DNA from 3 places in the Psychrobacillus sp. Z16_25 genome. Region 1 is predicted to be linked to each of the others. Evidence: predicted binding sites of a transcription regulator. Region 1 holds the regulator's gene; each other region holds the start of a gene.
What was found. The regulator LexA, encoded in region 1, represses DNA repair genes until DNA is damaged. The targets are predictions, from matches to a motif close to CGAACATATGTTCG.
Positions count from the first base shown of each region.

Region 2: the regulator LexA is predicted to act here: its motif matches at 1,861-1,874, upstream of AC1VU3_RS07040 (type IA DNA topoisomerase).
Region 3: the regulator LexA is predicted to act here: its motif matches at 1,953-1,966, upstream of AC1VU3_RS04350 (YolD-like family protein).

Region 1 covers NZ_JBXEOV010000001.1:320,849-325,109, forward strand. Annotated here, with positions in the region: gene AC1VU3_RS01545 (N-acetylmuramoyl-L-alanine amidase family protein) at 1-473, shown strand, start outside; gene AC1VU3_RS01550 (ferritin-like domain-containing protein) at 516-893, opposite strand; gene AC1VU3_RS01555 (hypothetical protein) at 1,029-1,670, opposite strand; gene AC1VU3_RS01560 (hypothetical protein) at 2,089-2,487, shown strand; gene lexA (transcriptional repressor LexA) at 2,592-3,212, opposite strand; gene yneA (cell division suppressor protein YneA) at 3,388-3,714, shown strand; gene AC1VU3_RS01575 (YneB family resolvase-like protein) at 3,711-4,261, shown strand, end outside.
Region 2 covers NZ_JBXEOV010000004.1:255,259-259,519, forward strand. Annotated here, with positions in the region: gene AC1VU3_RS07025 (response regulator transcription factor) at 1-239, opposite strand, end outside; gene AC1VU3_RS07030 (flavin reductase family protein) at 430-933, opposite strand; gene AC1VU3_RS07035 (YflT domain-containing protein) at 1,070-1,396, shown strand; gene AC1VU3_RS07040 (type IA DNA topoisomerase) at 1,921-4,059, shown strand.
Region 3 covers NZ_JBXEOV010000002.1:326,177-330,437, forward strand. Annotated here, with positions in the region: gene AC1VU3_RS04345 (sigma-70 family RNA polymerase sigma factor) at 60-998, shown strand; gene AC1VU3_RS04350 (YolD-like family protein) at 1,552-1,911, opposite strand; gene AC1VU3_RS04355 (M50 family metallopeptidase) at 2,012-3,067, opposite strand; gene AC1VU3_RS04360 (hypothetical protein) at 3,537-3,974, shown strand; gene AC1VU3_RS04365 (hypothetical protein) at 4,145-4,261, opposite strand, start outside.

The DNA.
Region 1 (4,261 bases):
ATTTCTTCCTATCTATTCATATCAATGCGGGTGGAGGAACAGGCTATGAGGATTACATTTATCCAGGCAGCGGAGCGCCTACTACTACGTATCAAACAAATATCCATTCAGAGGTCATGAAGCTCGTGAACTTTACGGATCGTGGAAAGAAAACAGCGAATTTCCATGTGTTACGAGAGTCCAATATGCCAGCGATGCTAACCGAAAATGGCTTTATCGATAATTCAAATGATGCAGCAAAGCTAAAAACTGCTTCGTTCATCGAATCTCTGGCACGTGGTCATGCAAATGGACTTGTGAAATGCTTCAACCTTCAAAAGAAAAGCTCAGCAGTGTACCACACGGTTGTCAGCGGAGATACGGTGTACTCACTAAGCCAGCGTTATGGCAGCACGGCTCAACAAATAAGAGACTGGAATGGACTTGATGCCAACTACACAATCTATGTTGGACAAGTATTACGAGTGAAATAAAAGAGGGAACCCCTATCTGCATGTAGCGGATAGGGGATTTTTTTATTTTTTCCCTTGCATAATAAAATACAAAAACCAGACAGCGTGGTTCTGCTCATCAGCAGCAGCTTGGCTGAAAGCATCCTTGATTACAGGATCAGTTGTACTTCTAGCTACTTCATGATAAAAATCAACCGTTTTTTGCTCATCTAAAAATGCTGCATGCAGACCAGAAAGAAATTGGTCGGGGCATTTTTCTTTTCGCTTTGGTGTATGCTGTTTTCCTGTAATGGCTTGATACAAATAAGAGAAAGTCTGGAAATGGCGTATCTCATCTTTCCGAATTTCTTCAATCTGCTTTTTAATGTTACGATTATCCGTTTGACCAGCTAGCTTTTCGTAGCAATGAATAGCAGAGTATTCACCATCAATTGCCTTCATAAGATTTGCAATTAAGGTATCTGGTGCATACTGAGTAAATTGATTTGTCAATTCCCTATCACCTCTAACGGTAAAATATGCACGTAGTAGGCGTATGGTTATTTGTCCAGTGAAAAAAGGGCCGATAAGCCCCTTTTAGTAAACCCCGTATTTTTCTATCAGTGCTTCCATTTGACGGCTGAATTCACGGTCTATTTTTCTGACCTCAGCAAGAATTTCATTTGCCTTGGTGATTTTCGTATAATCTCCTGTATATACTGCATCCCTTATCTCACCAAACGCAAGATGCTGCTTGTTCATTGCATCGATAAGCATTTCATGTAAAAGGATTGTTTCCTCGTTGGGTGGTAGGATTGCTTCTAGCTCTTCGATTAATACCATATTCCAAGGTAGTATTTCTATAGCGATAAGGTCAGCAAAATCATAGTCCGTAATTGTTTGATTCGCAGAAGCCTCTCGAATCTCATCCCATCTTCCGCCTAGCTCAGCGATTTGTAAATATGCATTACGTACTTGATCGACATAAACCTGCACTTGCTCCTTATCTTGTAGGATAGTGTCCATTGGAGCTTCTGTTTGAGTTTCCTCTTCCGTGTTCGTACCCTCATCGACAACTGTTTCCTCTTCTTCAACCTTTTCTTCTACTGCTTCTTTTTCTTTTTCTACAACTACTTCCTCTTTCGACTCTTCTTTCTTATCCTCAGACTTGTCGAACAATCCGCAGCCGGCTAATCCGAAAATAAGGGGCAGCGTTAGCACTATGAACCATTTTTTCATTTACACTTCTCCTTCTGAACATTTTTGGTGCCCGAAAGACACAGCTTTTTTTACTATATTCAAGAAGTAAGCGGTTGGTACGGATTATGTCTAATAAAGCCTTATCTGTATCCAGCAAGAAACTGCAAACATGGTCACCATTTGGACTTGAGTAAGGATAGCTTTCACCAAAAAATGGATCCAAGAAGGAAGGAATACTTTTATTGCCTAAAAGTCAGATTTTTTCTACCTTGTCTTCTTCCATTTCAAAGGTAATTAAAAATTTTTATTTTGCATGTTTAGAGTTGAAAAAGGGGGGGTATAGTTAACAGGTCCTTCAGCTAATAAGAAAGTTCTAGATGGAGGCTTTGAACCAGTAATAAATAGTGAATTCTTAAATGGACTATTTGCTTATTAGACGTGTTCGAGGAGTGGAAAAATGAATAATATAGAAGAAATAATTAAGAAGATAAATGAGAACATGGAGAAGTTAGACATACTAGCTACCAAAAAAATGATGGAGGATTACATGCTTCAGCTGGATCGAAGAAGACACCATCTTGTAGCTTCAGCAAGAGAGCTTTACGATTCGATGAAACAGCAAAAGGAGAGTGGATTGCCACCACTAACTCGAAACGAAGTAAGCATTCTTTATACGATTAATATATACTCCTCCAAATTCGATATTCGAGGTATAAGAGCAGTGATAAAAGCGCATCCTGAGTTATGGGTACGTGATGATATCGAACATTATTTCAATGAGGATGCAAAAATTCTTTTACAAGGGATGAATGTTATCCCTAGAATACAGAAAAAACAAACCCCCCTTAGCTCGTAAGCAAGGGGGGTTTTACGGTCTAAACAAAATGTCCACTTTTTGTTTAGACGTGATATCGGCTCTTTTAGAATCTTACTTTGTTAGTCATGAGTTGTCAATAAAAATCATTGAATATGACGGTAGACCCCAACCACTTTCCCTAAAATAGAAACCTGATTCACAATAATTGGATCCATAGAAGAGTTTTCAGGCTGAAGACGGAAATAACTCTTTTCTTTGAAGAAACGTTTTACAGTAGCTTCGTCATCCTCCGTCATAGCAACTACTATATCTCCATTATTGGCAGATTGCTGTTGCTTGACAACAACATAGTCTCCATTTAAGATTCCAGCTTCCATCATACTGTCTCCCATAATTTCTAGCATGAATAGGTGGTCTTCTGATGTCCCAAAGGTCTCAGGAAGAGGAAAAAATTCTTCAATATTTTCAATAGCGGTGATAGGTAGACCAGCAGTTACTTTCCCTACTAATGGGACATGAACAACTCCTTGTCTCTCCACAGGTGCTTCTAGACCATCTAATATTTCAATAGCACGTGGCTTCGTTGGATCTCTTCTAATTAATCCTTTGCTCTCTAGTCTAGCTAAATGTCCATGCACAGTAGAGCTAGAAGCTAGTCCAACCGCTTCACCAATTTCACGTACGGATGGTGGATAACCTTTTTTACGTACTTCCTCTTTTATAAATGCAAGAATATCTTCCTGTCTTTTGGACGCTTTCTTCAATGAATTCACCTCTTTAAGTATTAATTCAACCTTATATTATTTTCTTAATAGTAGTATACCAGTATCATTGTCGAAATGCAAACATAGGTTCTAATTGTTGTTGACAAAAACAAATGTTCGCATTATGATAATAACATACATACCGAACAAGCATTCTGTTTATGGAGGGACTTTTATGATTACTTGGATTAAAAACAATTATTTTATAGCACTTTTCTTTGTTCTTAGCTTATCTTTCATTAGCTTATTTAGCCTTTCTCAAGCTGTTCATGGCGATGAGGAAAAGGTTATTACAATAAAACAGGGTGACAATCTTTGGAGCCTAGCAAATAAATATGCATCTAATCAGCCGAAAACTGACTGGATTGACACTGTGATTCACTTAAATCAGCTACAGGATTCTAACATTAAAACTGGACAGGTGCTAAAAGTGCCTGGTGAAAAAGATTACGATGATTACCTTCTTATAAAAAATACAGAGATTGCGGGTTCTGAACAATGAAATCTGTTATCTATTGTCGTGTAAGCACCGACAAATCAACCCAGGAGACTTCTTTAATTAGACAAGAAGAAGAGCTAAGAGATTTTGCCGAGAGCAAAGGCTTTCAAGTGGAACAAGTATTCCTAGACCAGCATAGTGGCTATGATGTGGAACGAGAAGGTCTTTTAGAAATGCTTAGCTATATAAAAGAGCATGAAATTACGGCAGTGTTCGTTCAAGACGAAACAAGAATTGGTCGAGGAAATGGTCGTATGGCCGTGCTCCATCTTTTGCAAAAGACCAATACCACTGTATACATCTTGCAAGATAAAGGAGTCATTAATTTAAATGAAATGGATTCCATGCTATTAGAAATCCTGGCTCTTGTGGAGGAGTATCAACGCAAAATTCATAATGCGAAGATTAAACGTGGTATGAAAAAGGCGATATCAAATGGCTATCGACCGGAGAAAAATCTAAAAACCAGAGGAAATCCTGAGGGAAGAGATAGAATTGATATCCCTATTGAAGAGATTGTTCGCCTGAGAAATGCAAATATGACTTACGA
Region 2 (4,261 bases), on a different contig from region 1:
GGTAGGATTAGGCACCATTCAGAAGTCGACTCCAACTGGAACAGAAAATCTGTCTTTCTAATTTTCTGGGCTAAATATGCTTGCAAATCCTCTAATTCACCTCGCTTATCAAAGGAGGCTATTAAAAAAACGGCCGTAATAGTAGATCTAGCACGTACCACATTCGCTTTTAATACATCAAAGAATTGAATGATCTGTTGCTTACTATCTAATGCTTGTTCTTTTAGAGAAAGTATCATCCTACTCGCCCCTTTTCTGACCAGATTAACTATTTATTAACCTCTTACCCCTTTTCGCATTATCTATAAACAAAATTTTACAACTCTTTTCATTTTTTAATACAATTGGAAGAGCCATACCTATTTTATGTAGTAAAAAAGACTGAAGAAAATTCACATACAAATGAATTTCCTTCAGTCTAAGCTACCTTTATTTTTCATTATAAAACGTACGAGGAATCGGACCAATCGTTCTCTTATGGTATAGCAGAGGATTTTTAGCTTGATTATCAATATCTATTACTTCACCAATGATAATAGTATGGTCTCCCGCTTCTACTCGTTCATATACCTTGCATTGTAGGACAGCCAGACTGCCCCTAAGTATTGGTAACGAGTGCACAGACTCACTCCATGTACAATGGTCAAACCGATTCTCTACTCTACTAGAAAATAGCTGGCAAATATCACCTTGTTCTTCAGACAAGATATTAACAGCGAACCGTTCAGCCTTTTGAAAAGCATCATAGGAATATCCCCGTTTGTCAATTGACCACAGGATTAGTAAGGGCTCTAAAGAAACGGAGGCAAAAGAATTTACCGTTAGTCCTATCGGCTCTCCATTTTGATCCATAGTGGTAACTACTGTAACGCCTGTAGGGTAATTACCCATTACTTGCTTAAATTCATCTATTCTATTCCTTCCAGAATCCATCCCAAATCGCCTCCTTCTTTATTCTTTTATCATATCAAACCATTCGTGAATCGGTCACTCAATTACTTTCCTTTTGTTTAAATACCGTACAAGAAGGGTAAATATAAAGTGAAGAATAAAAAATGGAGGGGTTTTTATGACAGTAAAATTAACTGTAGAAAACGCAGTACAGGCTAAACAAGAGGTAGAACGTTTAGAAGCTGAAGGATATTCAAGAGACCACATCCACATTTTTGCTCACTTTAAAGAGCGAGCAGATGATATCAACGATGCCTTAGACACAAAGGATGTCGGCATAAAGGAACAAGGCTTCTTAAATTCCATGAAAAATATGTTTACTTCTCGTGGTGATGAGCTTCGAAGTAAAATGGTTGCAATTGGCTTAACAACTCAAGAAGCAGAAGCTGCAGAAAAAGAGCTAGATAAAGGGAAACTGATTATCGTAGCTCATAAAAAAGACTAATACGTAGCTCTATCTAGTAGGTCTCATAACAGGAGCAAAAAATTAGGAACGAAAGAAAAGGGATTGTCTCATAAGTTTTCAACTTATGGTACAGCCCCTTTTTGCTATGTTGCACAGCTCCTGAAGTGTTCGCAAAGATTCCCTCTCAAGATCACTTTTCAGACAACCCCCTTTTTCCTACTTCTTTTTTTAGCATCCCTTACCTTCGATTGAGTCTCGTACTTGTTTCATCAGTTTCCTCTGTGCTTTCACTTGTTCTCGTGCAATCTTTACCAAATTCGCTTTATTAGTATCTTTTGATTCTGATATAATGGACATCTCCTTTGGTATTCTTCATTCTACTTAGCAGTAAACCTGCTTTTTGTAACATTATGCGTGAATTCTACGGTATGTTCCTCGTCTTTTTTGTTAGATGTCTCAAAAACAAATTTACTTTTCTCTTCCTTTCATTCAAACTATAATAAAGAATATACGTTCGGAAAATTCCTAGCATAATATTTGCAATCCATACATGGGGTGATGAATTGAAACCAGTAATTTTAGCTGAAAAACCTAGTCAAGCCAAGGCCTATGCGGACGCATTCAAAGTAAAAAAACATGACGGGTTCCTAGAAGTTTTGCCAAATGAAATTTTTCGTGAAGGTGCTTATATTACATGGGGAATTGGTCATTTAGTGGAGTTAAAAGAGCCGAAAGCCTATGATCCTAAATGGAATCGCTGGACCTTATCTAGCCTTCCAATCTTGCCAGAAAAGTATGAATTCCAAGTTGCAAAAGGCAAGTACAAGCAATTTAACATAGTAAAAAATCTGTTTAAATCAACAGATACCCTTATTAATGGATGTGATGTAGACCGTGAAGGCTCTAATATTTTTTATAGTATCTATCATCAAACCGGTACACGAGGTCACCATATAAAAAGGCTATGGATTAACTCATTAGAGGTAGAAGAAGTACGTAAAGGCTTTGCCAACCTAATGAACAACAAAAAAGATTTACAAATGTATGAAGAGGCGAAAGCAAGACAAATAAGTGATTGGTTGGTTGGTATGAATGCGTCTCGCCTCTACTCACTACTCTTAAAAGAAAAGGGCGTAAAGGATGTATTTCCGATAGGACGAGTACAATCTCCCACACTTTTTCTTATCTATCAGAGACAGCTTGAAATAGAACAATTTGTATCAGAACCATTTTTTGAGGTGGAAGCAACATTCACAAGTAGCAATGGAAGCTATAAAGGGAAAGCAAAAGCAAAGGAACCTAAAAGAGAAATAATCCTGGAGCTATTACAAAAGCATCACATACAACCTAATTCTCCTGGGGATATCACTTCCTTAAAAACCGAGGATAAGCGTATAGCACCCCCACAGCTACATTCTCTTTCAACCTTGCAGGCTACCGCCAACCGCTTGTGGAAGACGAGTCCTGCCAATGTTCTGAAAGCAATGCAATCGCTGTACGAGAAAAAGCTGGTGAGCTATCCAAGAACAGATTCTCGTCATATTACAACGAACGAGTTCGCTTATATTGCTGGGCAAGTAGAAAAGTATCAAGAAGTAATTCAACATCCCTTTCCTATTGCCTCTAGCTACCCTAAAAAAAGATATGTGGATAACTCCAAAGTACAAGAGCACTATGCTATTATCCCAACAAAAAAAATCCCTACCCCTTCTACCCTAAGCAAGCTTTCTCCTTTAGAAAGAAATTTGTATGAGGAAGTAGTCCGTACAACTATTGCCATGTTTCACAGAGATTATTTTTATACGGAAACAAAGGTCACGACAGAAGTAAATGGGCTACCCTTTTACACGATTGGGAAAACAGAACGGGATTTAGGCTGGAAGGAATTATTCCAATCTAGCAAGTCCGATAAAAAAGAAGAAGATAAACTTCCCATTTTACATCTTCATGAAAATGTGGAAGGTGAAATCGGAATAAAGGAAGGAAAAACTGTTCCCCCTAAACCATACACAGAGGGACAGTTAATCGCCATGATGAAAACCTGCGGCAAGCTTGTGGAGGATAAAGAAGAAAATGAAATTCTAAAAGAGGTAGAAGGCCTAGGAACGGAGGCTACAAGAAGCGGTATAATCGAAACAATCAAGCGTCATGGTTACATCCAGGTAAATAAAAACATTGTATCCATCACCAATAAGGGAAGGGTGCTCTGTCAGTCAATAGAAGGCAATCTACTTTCAAGTCCTTCCATGACCGCTAAATGGGAAAACTATCTACGAAAAATCGGTAATGGCGAAGGCTCTTCCGAACGTTTTTTAGAAAGCATCTCAAAGTTTATTAACAGTCTGTTGCAAGAAGCTCCTAGTGCGATTAAGTCAAAGGATATTGATGGAAGCACTGTGCCAGTTAAAACCTCATCAAAATATACAAAATTTAAACAAGAGCCAATCGCACCTTGTCCAAAATGTAAGGAAGGCTCAATTGTTGCTAGGAAAAACTTTTATGGATGCACCAACTATAAAAACGGCTGTACGCAAACCTTCAACGGCTTCTTTTTAAAGAAGAAAATTACTCCTTCCCAAATTAAGCTGCTTTGCACAAAAGGAAACACCAACACAATAAAAGGCTTTGTAGCAGAAAACGGCCAAACCTTTGACGCTAAGCTAATCCTAGAAGAAGGGAAATTAAAACTAGACTTTAAATAATTTGGTTCTTCACCGTAACTTGGGGTTGATTTCCGTTTTGGCTGGACGCTTTCCTGGGGGCGCGGCTTCAGGAGAACATCCTGTTGGCCTGCGGAAAGCCTCCGATGCAGCGGAGGACCTGAGTCCCATGTATTAATCCGAAGAAAGAGGTTGGACGAATTCCATTTCTTTCTTGATGAGTTAAATCCTTTTTATAATCTCT
Region 3 (4,261 bases), on a different contig from region 1:
GTATAATTTTTCTATTCTCAAACGTCTATTAATTGTAAGAACATTAGGAGGGGAACAATATGGAAACAAGTACTAACATTAACAAGACATTTGTAGATGAAGCTCGAAAAATAAGAGATGAATTTGAAGAAATAGTTTCGGGATACTCAACAGACCTGTGGAATTATTGTAAATATGTTACTGGTTCTCCTTGGGATGGTGAAGATCTTTATCAAGAGACTATGATAAAGTCCTTTGGTTTGCTACCACAACGGTGGAGTGAAATTACTAACAAAAAATACTTTCTCTTCAGAGTTGCAACAAACACTTGGCTTGACCAATGTAGAAAACTCAAACGTGAAATAGGAACATTAGATGAAGTACCTGAGCCAAAATTTGATTTTTCAGACCAACTATTATTGGAAGAAATTCTAATATCGTTGGAGTCAAATTTGACCATCAAACAAACAGCCGCATTTTTACTGATGGATATTTTCCAGTTTAGTGCAGATGAAGTAGCTGGGATTGTCCAAAGCACTCCAGGTGGTGTATATTCTTCTGTTCAACGCGCGAGAAGAAAAATAGAGTCTTTGGATTTTTCAAAATCAAAAACTAAGATAGTTTCTCAAAGTCATAACGTAATCATCCAGGCATACTTAGAAGCCTTTAATAATGGCAATTTAAATAGTATGTTAAGGTTATTTAGTGAACAAGCACAAAATGAAGCATTCTTTGGATTCCAGGAATTCTCTAAAGATGAAATGCTGAAAGGTTCTTTAAAATTTGGTTTGCCTGGTCATACAGCTCGTGAAATCATCCTTTGGGGCAAACCAGTTATTATTGTATTAACTTCTAATGACACTAGTGCTGAAATTCATGACATACAAACACAAGAAATTGAAAACGGAAAAATAGTTAGCCATAAAAGTTATTTCTTCAGAAAAGAATTTATTTTTGCTGCCGCTGATGAGCTTGGAATAAAGGCACAGCTAGTAAAACCACCTGTATTTTGGAGTTGAGTTTTTAGGGATGACAATTGTTGTCCCTTTTATTGTGTTTGTACCACTTCTCTCAACTTTCCTACTTCACAGTTTGGTTCTAGTGCGTCGTATTTTTATAGAAATTGAGTAACTACTTTTCGGTCTTTTTGAGTCACTCGTCGATATTCAACACTTCTATCTTTTTTACCGATGACCTTATCCCGGTATTCCGCTCTCCAACTCAGCGTCTGTAATTGGACCTTCAGGAGTGTAATCAATAGGAGTATCTGTTTTACTTCTATAATTGGTACTAAGGTATATGCATCACTAGTCAGTTTTTCTTGATATGTTATATTCTTTTTGAAATTTATTGCTCAAATTTTAATTTTAGTAGAAAACACTATTGGTTCGGAGCAGCGTCGATCACTCCTGTGGAAATAGCACGAGGGAGAGACTACAGGCTCGACCCGTGCCCACGGAAAGCATCCGACGCAGCAGAGAACCTAACACTTAAAAAATAAGAAAGCACCTATGATTTGTATCATAAGTGCTTCTCTTTCGATTTTTCCCACCTTCAGGCTCCCACAACAAGTCATTCCATTATCGTTGCGTCCACTATTTCATCCAGTGACAGTTTATAGCACCGGAAAGGGTCTTCTAATTCAATCGTTCTTTTTGCTACATCAATCCACTGAATGACTCCGCGATTGTAGAGAAATTCTCCTTCTCTCCATCGTTTCACCTTAATTTCCACGTTTCGCTTCATTGCTAGCTCTAGCTGCTCTTGAATAAATTCATAGTCAAATTCATTTAACTCTGGTCGAGGCTCCTTTTTGACTTCCTCTTGGTAATCCCTAAGCATCTTCACATGCTCCGGCAACATCATGGCCACCCATTTTTTTGATCCTCTATCTTTTATTTTAGATAAATCAAGTTGTTCCCATTCTTCCATGTTAGCCATCTCCATTACCTATCTTTTTTATTTATTATATACGAACAAACGTTCGTTATACAACTGGGAATTTATAGGTTTAGGAGAATGAATGAAAAAATTAAATGAATACTGGCTCCTTCGCTGCTTTAAAAATTTTATGAGTCAGCATTTCTTCAGCATAAAAGAAGCCAAATTGCTTTTTCCCTTTTTCTATTTCTGCATAAACCTCTTTGCGTTTAGCTTCCGCAGTCTTCTGATCACCAGTTAAATGAGCAATCATCCATTCACTGCGTTTATAGCTGACCGGTTCAATGGGACTTAGATATGTATGCAACACCTTGATTTCTTCTACATTTGGCTGATGAAGAAAGCAATCTACCTGTCTGATATGGGTGATGAATTGCATCGCTATCTTATTATCCTTACGAATTGGAATGGTTTTATACGCTTCAATCATGCGAGATGCACAATCATAATTTTCCATTACGATATAATAATAAAAGAGCAGATAACTATTCATAAGTGTATCCTCAGAGACAGCAGCTAGCTTCGTTTGTTCAATTAAGGAAGCTGACCAATCTGCTGGATGCTTTGGAGACATCATTTCTTTTAGCAGCAATATACTACCCAAAAATACTTCCGCTTCCTTACCACCTCTCCTGAGCTCTAACAGAACGCGTCCATCCGATTTCATGGCTCCTTTGAACGGAATGATAGTCACTGCAAAGATAGCCAAGTTTAAAATTCCCAAAAACTTTATATACGATTGATCAAGGATAAAACCAATAGATAACCCAATAATGGCAACAAGGAGAGAAGCAATTGGTCCACCTGCTGCAAACCATTGATGCTGCTTCATGATCCTATCAATATTTCCACTAATAGGTGCGCAGCTTGCGACACCACCAAACATTGCCCAGCTTTCGTTTGCTCTAACCTTTATCTTGTCAGTCTTCTCTATCAGAAAAGGCCCTGCTATTAAATAATGAAAACGGTATCCAGCCAAAACACCAAATAAGGCATGACCCACTTCATGAATAAAAAACGTTAGCATAGCTAATGTAACGAAAATAGCTAGCTCCAGCATCGTCTCCGCATAATCGGTAAATTGTAATGCGATCACCACAGCAAAAAAAATCAGTGTGACACCCATTGGACTTTTCCAGAATTTCATTACTCTATCTCCTCTACTATGTGCTGGTTATCTCAAGCACCCTTGAATTACTCACCTTCTAAATAGGAAAAGTAAACTTTGCAGATAATGCACTTTGATTAATATAAGTTTTACCCACTAAAACATCCCCATTTATTTGTATATTTTCACAACAATTATATCACGTTTAATGGTTTATCATTCATATTTTGGAAATGGATAATCTGGTCCTAACAGCAGGATCAATAGACTTTACATATAAACAAGAATCGTTATGATTCCCATAAAAAAACAGCATGGCACCAATGACCAGTGCAATGCTGTTTTCTCTATTTTTCTTTATTTAATCAGTCAATATATTATATGCAAATTTGATAAGAACAACAATCTTTTAGAAAACAGCCTTGCATTAAAATAAATCTGGATATTATGACTGAAGAAACCGTTACTATTTTGTCAGTCATTACGTCTTATAATTGAGGTGAAATTGATGAAAAGATTGTTTGTTTTAATACTTGCAATTGGACTTGTTTTAGTTGGTTGTAACCAAGAAGTAACGTTGAGTAATGATGAAAAAACCAATACAACGAAAGACAGAGTTTATAGCGTTCCTTGGGATGGCAGACCCATGATTGTTAAACAAAAAAACGTTAATGGGGATTACGAAAAAGTAAATGAAATAACTGATAGTATTGAAATAGAGAAAGTAATAGAAGCCTTGGGAAACGCGGACTGGCAAGAGAATATTCAAGTAGATATTGGCCCCCCAGATTATCGTTTTACTTGGAATTCATATAACCACGACGCATGGATAAATGAAGAGTCTCATAGAGTTGAACTTAAAATTGAAGGGCAATCAAATTATGGAACTTTATCTAGTGAATCTTCTAAAATTGTATTCGAAATCTTGACTGGCAAAGAACTTTAATTGGCAATAACCCGGGTGACTTATTCAACTAACCGGAGCTTTCTTTTAAAAAAAGAGAGCAAAACTCATGAGCTTGGAGATAATTTCTCCAGCTCATGAGTTTTGTGCATTTGTTTTCTATGATACAACATGAGTAATTTTCCATTTAGAATGCCAAGTTTCTCTTTCCTTTATCTGCGTGCTCGTTTGTTTTTATTTTGGAAAATCTTCACGATAGCTATAATGAGAGAAAGGACAGCAATTCCAATAACAATCAGCTTCAATTTACCAGTATCTTGCCCTTCAGG